3 regions of the Pseudomonas sp. MWU13-2517 genome follow, and region 1 is predicted to be linked to each of the others. Evidence: predicted binding sites of a transcription regulator. Region 1 holds the regulator's gene; each other region holds the start of a gene.
The links. Region 1 encodes FliA, which starts transcription of late flagellar genes. Its sites were predicted from a motif close to CTAAAGTTTNNNNNNNNNNNGCCGNTAA; they were not measured.
Positions count from the first base shown of each region.

Region 2: the regulator FliA is predicted to act here: its motif matches at 1,536-1,563, upstream of M5B97_RS06420 (methyl-accepting chemotaxis protein).
Region 3: the regulator FliA is predicted to act here: its motif matches at 1,225-1,252, upstream of M5B97_RS01025 (methyl-accepting chemotaxis protein).

Region 1 is NZ_JALMFA010000005.1:8,804-12,079, forward strand. Features, by position in the region: gene M5B97_RS08595 (protein phosphatase CheZ) at 1-383, opposite strand, end outside; gene M5B97_RS08600 (chemotaxis response regulator CheY) at 402-776, opposite strand; gene fliA (RNA polymerase sigma factor FliA) at 945-1,685, opposite strand; gene fleN (flagellar synthesis regulator FleN) at 1,682-2,515, opposite strand; gene flhF (flagellar biosynthesis protein FlhF) at 2,621-3,276, opposite strand, start outside.
Region 2 is NZ_JALMFA010000003.1:292,514-295,789, reverse strand. Features, by position in the region: gene M5B97_RS06430 (NorM family multidrug efflux MATE transporter) at 1-422, opposite strand, end outside; gene M5B97_RS06425 (LysR substrate-binding domain-containing protein) at 575-1,495, shown strand; gene M5B97_RS06420 (methyl-accepting chemotaxis protein) at 1,663-3,276, shown strand, end outside.
Region 3 is NZ_JALMFA010000001.1:222,296-225,571, reverse strand. Features, by position in the region: gene M5B97_RS01025 (methyl-accepting chemotaxis protein) at 1-1,168, opposite strand, end outside; gene M5B97_RS01020 (aldo/keto reductase) at 1,310-2,305, opposite strand; gene M5B97_RS01015 (LysR family transcriptional regulator) at 2,422-3,276, shown strand, end outside.

The DNA of each region.
Region 1 (3,276 bases):
CAGTCAACGCTGAGGGCCTGGGCTTCGTTGGCCATGCCGGTGACCAGAGGCGTGGCGTTTTCCACCAGGTCCATGGTGCGGTTGGCCGCCGCCTCAGTCAGCTTGACCACATAGGACAGGCGTTCGGTGGCATCGGTGATTTGCGAAATCTCTTCGGCCTGGGGCATGTGCGGGTCAATCTGGAAATTGACGATCGCACTGTGCAGCTCTCGCGTCAGCTTGCCCACTTCCTGATACAGGCCGCGGTCACGAGTCTGGTTGAGCTCATGGATTAACTGCACTGCGTCGCCGAACTGACCTTTTTCAAGGCACTCGACCAACTGAAGAGCATGCTTTTTCAGGGTCGACTCAAAGTCTCCCTGTGACGTTTCATTTTGCTCCATAGCGCCCCCGTGGCAGCATCAATGACCGATGCGTTCGAAGATTTTTTCGATCTTCTCTTTCAAGGCCAATGCGGTGAATGGTTTGACCACGTAACCGTTGACCCCGGCTTGGGCGGCTTCGATGATCTGTTCACGCTTGGCTTCAGCGGTCACCATCAGCACAGGCAGGCTGCGCAGTTTTTCATCGGCGCGCACGTGGCGCAGCAGCTCGATACCGGTCATGCCCGGCATGTTCCAGTCGGTTACCAGAAAGTCGATGGCCCCACTGTTGAGGATCGGAATCGCAGTCAGGCCGTCATCCGCCTCGATCGTGTTGGTGAACCCAAGGTCACGCAACAGATTTTTTATGATCCGCCGCATCGTTGAGAAGTCATCAACGATGAGGATTTTCATGTTCTTGTCCAATTCGACCTCCAAGCAGTCTTAAACGCGCCCAGCACCTGGACGCGCCATTTCAATCAACAGGCGTTACACAAAAAAGGACTGCCCAGGGCACCACGGCACGACCCCGCGAAAGCCTTCGACTTTCGCGGCGCGTCTGCAGTGTCCCCACACTGCCTGTCAGCGCGCGCGCCACTCTCCCAATCGCCCCCGCAAGCGAGCCGCGCACTGGCTATGCAGTTGGCTGACACGCGATTCGCTGACCCCCAGGACCTCACCGATTTCCTTGAGGTTCAGCTCTTCGTCGTAGTACAGCGCCAACACCAGTCGCTCACGCTCCGGCAAATTGGCAATCGCGTCCGCCAACGCCCCCTGGAAACGCTCATCTTCCAAGTCGCGCGACGGTTCGAGATGTGCACTCGCGCCGTCCTCGTGCAGCCCTTCGTGTTCGCCGTCCTGCAACAGGTCGTCGAAACTGAACAGGCGGCTGCCCAAGGTATCGTTCAAAATCCCGTAATAATCATCGAGACTCAATTGGAGTTCGGCCGCAACTTCATGATCTTTAGCGTCGCGACCGGTTTTTGCTTCAATTGCGCGAATTGCGTCACTGACCATTCGCGTATTGCGATGTACCGAACGCGGCGCCCAATCCCCTTTACGCACTTCATCGAGCATCGCACCACGGATACGGATACCCGCATAGGTCTCGAAACTCGCGCCTTTGCTCGCGTCGTATTTGGTCGACACTTCGAGCAGGCCGATCATGCCGGCCTGGATCAGGTCCTCCACCTGCACACTGGCCGGCAGACGCGCCAGCAGGTGGTAGGCGATGCGCTTGACCAGGGGCGCGTAACGCTCGATCAATTCGCCTTGACTGTCACGCGCCGATTTTTTGTAAAGGTTGTAGCCGCTGGATGTCATAGCACCGGTCCTGCGCTCGTCTGATGCACCAATCGCTCGACGAAAAACTCCAGATGCCCACGCGGGTTGGCGGGCAACGGCCAGGTATCGACCTTCTGGGCAATCGCCTTGAACGCCAGCGCGCACTTGGAACGAGGAAACGCTTCATAGACTGCACGCTGCTTTTGCACAGCCTTGCGCACCGACTCGTCGTAGGGAACTGCGCCAACGTATTGTAAGGCCACATCGAGGAAACGGTCCGTGACCTTGGTCAACTTGGCGAACAGGTTTCGGCCTTCCTGCGGGCTTTGGGCCATGTTGGCCAGCACCCGGAAGCGGTTCATGCCGTAGTCACGGTTAAGCAGTTTGATCAGGGCGTAGGCGTCGGTGATCGAGGTGGGTTCATCGCAGACCACCAGCAACACTTCCTGCGCGGCGCGCACGAAGCTGACCACGGATTCGCCGATCCCGGCGGCGGTATCGATCACCAACACGTCGAGGTTGTCGCCGATATCGCTGAACGCCTGGATCAGGCCGGCATGCTGCGCCGGGCTCAGGTGCACCATGCTCTGGGTGCCCGAGGCGGCCGGCACGATGCGAATGCCACCGGGGCCCTGCAGCAGCACATCGCGCAGCTCGCAGCGGCCCTCGATCACGTCGGCGAGGGTGTGTTTGGGTGTCAGCCCCAGCAGAACGTCAACGTTCGCCAGACCCAGGTCAGCATCCAACAGCATGACGCGACGGCCAAGCTCTGCCAGGGCCAGGGACAAATTCACCGACACGTTAGTTTTCCCGACGCCACCTTTGCCGCCGGTCACCGCGATCACCTGTACAGGATGCATGCTGCCCATTTTATTTCTTTACCTTGTCTTGCTTAGACGCAGGCTACATGGCGTGGTCGCGCGAATCGCTTGCAGACCATCAATGTAGATACATTTCACAGTGCTCATCATGCCTCACCCCACCCGTTTTGCCGGGTTGTGGTAAAGGTCGGCGAACATATCAGCCATCGCTTCCTCGCTAGGCTCTTCTTGCATTTGCACACTGACAGCACGGCTGACCAGCTGATGACGACGCGGCAGATGCAAATCATCTGGAATCCGCGGCCCGTCGGTCAGGTAGGCGACCGGTAATTCATGCCCGATAGCCAGGCTCAACACCTCGCCCAGGTTTGCAGTTTCGTCGAGTTTGGTGAGGATGCAACCGGCCAGGCCGCAGCGCTTGTAGCTATGGTACGCAGCGGTAAGAACCTGTTTCTGGCTGGTGGTTGCAAGCACCAGGTAATTTTTCGACTTGATGCCACGCCCGGCCAGGCTTTCCAATTGCATGCGCAGCGCCGGATCGCTGGCTTGCAGGCCGGCGGTATCGATCAACACCACGCGCTTGCGCAACAGCGGGTCAAGGGCGTTGGCCAGGGACTGGCCCGGGTCGACGTGGGTCACCGGCACGTTCAGGATACGGCCCAGGGTCTTGAGCTGTTCCTGGGCGCCAATGCGATAACTGTCCATGCTCACCAGTGCGATGCTCGAAGCACCGTACTTGAGGACATAACGGGCGGCCAGCTTGGCCAGAGTGGTGGTCTTGCCCATGCCGGCGGGGCCGACCATAGCGA
Region 2 (3,276 bases), on a different contig from region 1:
GGCAGGGCGAACGGCAGGATAGTCAGGAACTGCCCCGCCGCATGTACGTTGGATTCGGTTTGGCCGAACAGCAACAGCACTGGCTTGAGGTTCCACAGCAGCAATGCCGCCGCCAGGGCCATCAGCCAGGCGAGCCAGAGCCCGGCCTGGGTCAGGCGGGTGGCGCCTTCGATGTCGCCCGCGCCGTGACGAATCGCAACCAGGGTGCCCACGGCGGCAATTACGCCGATGCAGAAAATCGCCACGAATGAATAACTTGCCGCACCGAGACCGCCACCGGCCAGGGCTTCGGGGCTCAGGCGGGCCATCATCAGGGTGTCGGTCAGCACCATCAGCATGTGGGCCAACTGTGAGGCAATCAGCGGCCCTGACAGCCGCAGAATGGCCCAGAGTTCGGTACGTGCCGGATGTTGCATGATCATCACGCTCGAAAAGTCAGAGAGTTGGGGAAGGGTTGATTCTCGTCGCTCTCAGCCGATTGCACAAAACGATAAATGCGATCATCTGCATGATTAAAACTCATGCCTGAAGGATTCTGGTAGGGTTTCGAGCTTGCAACGTCGGAGCTTTCCCAATGTCTCGTCGCCTACCTCCGCTTTATGCCCTGCGGGCCTTTGAGGCCGCTTCCCGGCATAACTCCTTTACCCGCGCGGCGCAGGAGCTGTCGATTACCCAGAGTGCGGTGAGCCGACACATCCGCACCCTGGAGGAGCATTTCGCCTGCCGCCTGTTCCAGCGCAGCGGTCGTACCTTGCAGCTCACCGAAGCCGCGCGCCTGTTGTTGCCCGGCGTGCGCGAAGGTTTCGCCGCCCTGGAGCGGGCGTGCGATACCTTGAACGCCGAAGATGGCATCCTGCGCATGAAGGCACCGTCCACGTTGACCATGCGCTGGCTGCTGGCGCGGCTCAGTCGTTTCCGGGCCTTGCAGCCGGGCAATGAAGTGCAACTGACCAGCGCGTGGATGAGCGTGGATGAAGTGGACTTCAATCAGGAGCCTTTCGACTGCGCGGTGTTGCTCAGCTACGGGCATTTTCCGACGGATTGGGAAGCCAGTTACTTGTTCCCCGAATTGCTGATCCCGGTGGGTGCGCCGAACTTGCTGGAGGATGGGCCTTGGGACGTCGCACGCCTGGCCGGCGCCGAACTGTTGCACCCCACCCCCGACCGCCGCGATTGGCGCAACTGGCTGGAGCGCATGGGGCTGTCATCCCAGGTGTCGCTCAAGGGCGGGCAGGTGTTCGACACTCTTGAGCTGGGCATGATCGCTGCCGCGCGGGGTTACGGTGTATCCATGGGCGACCTGTTGATGGTGGCCGAGGATGTAGCCCAGGGGCGCTTGAGCCTGCCGTGGCCAACGGCGGTGGCCAGTGGGGAAAATTACTACCTGGTGTGGCCGAAAACCCGCCCAGGTGGTGAACGCTTGCGGCGGCTGGCGGAGTTTCTTCAAGGGGAAGTCCGCGCGATGGAATTGCCACAGGTTGAGCGCCTGGATTGATTGGGGGGTGCAATCGTTTGCGCAATACCTTTGCACAGCGCTCAAGTATTGCCCGCACCCGCCGAAGAAAGGATGTTGGGACCATCGTGCTCCAACGTTACCCACTAGATAATTTGCCGAGCAGCGCTAAGAGATCAGGATGATCCTGGCCTCGGCCAGGAGCTGTCATGTCTCAACCTCGCGCTCGGATCGCCTCCCAATTAGGTCTCGCCTTGGCCGTCATTCTGGCTGTCGTCATCAGCGGCAGTACGGTCTTCGCCCTGCGTTCCCTCGACTCCGCCAACCTCGACACCCGCGAGGAACACCTGGCCAGCGAGGCGCGCCTGCTCGCCGACCAACTCAACACCTTCCACGGCACCTTGCGCGAAAGTACCCAGCGTTTGAGCGGGCTGTTTGAAAAGCGCTTCGGCGCCGGTTTGAGCGTGCGGGCGGACCAGCCGGTGACGGTGGCCGGCGTGCAAACGCCGAGCCTGTACCTGGGCGACGTTGTGTTGAACAACAACTTCGGGGAAGTGGATGAGTTCAAGCAAATGTCCGGCGGTGTGGCTACCGTATTCGTACGCAGTGGTGAGGACTTTATCCGCGTCAGTACCTCCCTGACCAAGCAGGACGGCAACCGCGCCATCGGCACCGTGCTCGATCACCAACATCCGGCGTACCAGCGCCTGCTGGCTGGGCAAGGTTATGTGGGACGTGCCGTGCTGTTCGACCGCGCCTACATGACCCAGTACACCCCGGTGCGGGACGCTGGCGGCAAAGTGATCGCCGTGTTGTTCATCGGTTTTGATTACACCGACGAACAGAAAACCCAGTTCGACAATCTCAAGCGTTTCCGGATCGGCCAGAACGGTTCCCTGGCCCTGCTCGATGAACAAAAACACTGGCTGGTACCACCGGCCGGCGTGCAGGCGCCCGATCAGGCCATTCCGGTGATGCTCGAGTTGGCGAAGGAGCCCGGCGCAGGGCAATTCTGGAGTGACAAGAACGAAGATTTCTATAGCGTCGCGGTGCCATTTGAAGGCGGCCCATGGTCGGTTGTGGCGAGCATGCCAAAATCCGAGATTCGCGCGGTAACGTGGGCGGTGGGGGTTCGCCTGATAATCGGCAGCCTGTTGGCGATGCTGCTGGCGGTGGGCGCAGTGGTGTGGTTGTTGCGCCGGAAACTGCAGCCTCTGAGTGACTTGGTGCGTCAGGCCGAAGCGCTCGGCGCTGGCGACTTGAGCGCACGCTTGAACGTGTCCAGCCACGATGAAATCGGGCAATTGGCGCGCAGCTTCAACCAGATGGGCGAAGCGCTGTCGACCATGGTTTCGCATATCCGTAAGGCGGCCGAAGAGGTCAATAGCCGTGCGCAGGCACTGTCCGGCTTGTCCGGCGGGGCGTATGACGGCATGGAGCAGCAGTCCGGCGAGATCACCAGCATGGCCGGAGCGGTGGAAGAATTCAGCGCCACTTCGTTGAACATTGCCGACAACATGGGCAATACCGAACGGCTGGCCCAGGAAAACGCCCAGCAAACCCGCATTGGCCGTGCCTCGATGCAAGAGGCTTCGTCGTCCCTTGAGCACATCGCCTCGGCGCTTAACAGCACGGCCACGGTGATCAACACCTTGGGCCAGCGCTCCCAGGAAATTGGCGGGATTGTGGGGGTAATCACCTCGATCGCCGAGCAGACCAACCTGTTGGCGCTCAATGCCGCCATCGAGGCCGCCCGGGCCGGTGAGCAGGGGCGTGGCTTTGCCGTAGTTGCCGACGAAGTGCGCAACCTGGCGTCGCGTACC
Region 3 (3,276 bases), on a different contig from region 1:
GGGTCACTTCGCCGATCATGTTCTGCAGGTAGACGATAAAGCGGTTCACCGAATGGCCGATGGCGCCCAGTTCGTCTTCGGCGCGGATGGTGATACGCCGCGTCAGGTCGGCATCCCCGGCGGACAAGGCGTCGATGTTGGTTTTCAGCGTCTTCATGCGTTGCACCAGTTGACGAATGGCGTACACGGCCATCAGCACCAGCAGCAACACCATTGGAATCTGCAGCAGGGCGAGGCTGCTGAGGACGTCATCGCGCTGTGCGGTAATCAACGAAGTCGGCAGGGCGGTGGCGAGGAACCACGGCGTGCCCTCGATGGGGCGCAGGTAGAACGTGCTGGCCACGCCCTGGTTGTCGAACTCACTGCGTTGCAGCGCCTGGTCGCGGTGGGCGAGGGCCTTGCTGACCTGGGCGGCGAACGCCGACGTACCGGCCAGTTCACTGATGTTTTTCAACACCACCGGGCTGCTGATGCGCGAACTGTTGCTGATGATCTTGCCGTCGCCTTCGACAATCAGCATCTGCCCGCCGATGTCTTTTTCCTTGTTGGCCACCAGGTCATTGAAGAAACCCAGCGTCACATCAATCGTGGAGACGCCATAGGCGGCACCGTCACGCTGGATCGCCATGGCGCAGTTGGTGCGCGGTTCCTGGCTGGCGTCGTCCTTGTAGGCCGCTGCCCAGGCGCACAGGCCACGGGGCGCGGCGAGGCCGCCTTTGTACCAGCTCTGGTCGTAATAGTTGGGCGCCGCATCACTGTTCCAGAAGGTGTTGACCGCCAGCTTGCCCGAGGCGTCGCGGTGCCAGAACGTGCTGTGTTTATTGCGCCCGGGGGTGCGCTGGTTGGGCAACGGCCAGATACCGCCACCGAATACCTTCAACTCGCCGTATTGGTCCACCAGGCCAGGCAGCACCTTATCAATGGCGTCGCTGTCGAGCAGGGGAATGGTTTGGGTGATGCTGCGTTGCTGGGCTTGAACTTTGTTCAGCTCGCCCTGAATCTGTACGGCCACTTCATTGATGCGGTTGAGTACCACCTGTTCTTCGGTTTGACGCAGCTTGGGCGCGACCAACTGGCCGATACCCACGACCGTCAACACAAATAACACCAGGACGAACAGCACCAGGAACAGGGTATAGCGGGCTTGGATGGAGCGCAGTGGAGGCATGGGGTCGTCCTTACGAAGCGTTATTGTCGACGCGGCTTTATTGGAGCTTCGTAGGGCTATCGGCTTGGAATCACGGAGCTTTAGGTACGCCCGTGCAAGAAAGTGGGAGCGCCGGCTTGCGGCGCTCCCGAGTGAGGCGGGTCAGATATCGAGCATGGCCATGACGTCTTCGGGGTAACGCAGACCCGCGGTGGCATCGGCCGGGAAAATGGCATTCAACGCGTCACGCTCAGCCTGGCTCAGCACGACGGAAACCGCCGCCACATTCTCTTCCAAGTATTTGCGCTGCTTGGTACCGGGAATCGGAATGATGAAATCACCCTGCGCCAACACCCATGCCAGCGCCAATTGCCCGGCCGTCACACCTTTGTCCGCCGCCAGCCTCTGTACCTGCTCGACCAGCAGCAGGTTTTTCGCAAAGTTCTTGTTCTGGAAGCGGGGATTGGAACGACGGTAATCATCGGCGGCGAAGTCGTCCGGGCTTTTCAGGGCGCCGGTGAGGAACCCCCGACCGAGTGGGCTGTACGGCACAAAGGCAATGCCCAGTCGGCGGCAGGTGTCGAGGCAGCCGTTGTCTTCCTGGTCTCGGCTCCACAGTGAGTATTCGCTTTGCAGGGCGCTGATGGGGTGCACCTTATGGGCACGCTCCAGGGTGGCGGCGCTGGCTTCGCTCAGGCCCAGGTAACGGACTTTGCCCTGTTTTACCAACTCGGCCATGGCGCCGACGGTTTCTTCGATGGCCACGTCCGGGTCGATGCGGTGCTGGTAGTACAGGTCCAGGGTTTCAATGCCCAGCCGCTTCAATGTGCCGTTGATGGCGTTACGGATGTATTCGGGACGGCCATTCACACCGCGCAGCGCAGGGTTGGCCGGGTCACGTACGATGCCGAATTTGCTGGCCAGGAACACCTGGTCGCGTTTGCCGGCGATGGCGTTGCCGATCAATTGCTCGTTGGTGTGCGGGCCGTACATGTCGGCGGTATCGAGGAAGTTGACGCCCAGCTCCAGGGCGCGATGCAGGGTGGCGATTGCTTCCCGGGTGTCGGTGCCGGTCGTGTAGAAATCGGTCATGCCCATGCAGCCGAGGCCGATGGCGCTGACAGTGGGACCGTTTTTGCCGAGTTGACGAGTGTGCATGGGTTCAGCTCCTGGTTGGGGAAGGTCTCCATTGTTATCCTCGACAAAACCAAGATAAACCCGCTAAAAGCACTATCACTATTCGTTAAATCTAAATAATCAAAGAGGGGCGGGCATTGGATCGTTTCAATGCGATGCGCGTGTTTACACGGATTGTGGAACTGGGCGGGTTCGCCAAGGCGGCCGACAGCCTGCAACTGCCACGGGCCTCAGTGACCATCCTGATCAAACAGTTGGAAGCCCACTTGGGCGTGCAGCTGTTGCAACGCACCACGCGCCAGGTCAGTCCGACCTTGGACGGTGCAGCGTATTACCAGCGCTGTGTGCAGTTGCTGGCAGACCTGGAAGAAACCGAGGCGGTGTTTTCCACCCGGCGCCAGAACCCTCGCGGCACCTTGAGCATCGATATGCCGTCGGGTATTGGGCGTTGCATCGTGATTCCTGCGTTGCCGGGCTTTACCTCACGTTACCCGCAGATCGAACTGGAGATCGGCCTCAACGACCGCCCGGTGGACCTGATCCGCGAAGGCGTGGATTGCGTGCTGCGCGGCGGCGCGGCTCTGGATGAGTCGCTGGTGGCGCGGCCGTTGGCGATGCTCGATCAGTTGACCTTGGCCAGCCCGGATTACCTTGAACGCAGGGGCGTCCCGCAGTGCATTGATGACTTGGCCGACCATCAGATGGTCGAGTATGTCTCGAGCAGCAGCGGTAAACGCTTTGGCCTGGAATTCCAGATCGGCGACGAACTGCGCCCGATCAACCTGGCCAAGACCGTTGCAGTCAACAGCGCCGACGGTTATTTCGCCGCCTGCGAGGCAGGTTACGGACTGATCCAGGCGCCGTATTATCATGCGATACGTTCACTGGCGCAGGGCTCGCTGGTAGAAGTGCTACCGCAGTTGGCCGTGCCGCCGATGGCCTTGACGGCGTTGTACCCGCCGCACCGCCAGTTGTCGCTGCGGGTGCGGGTG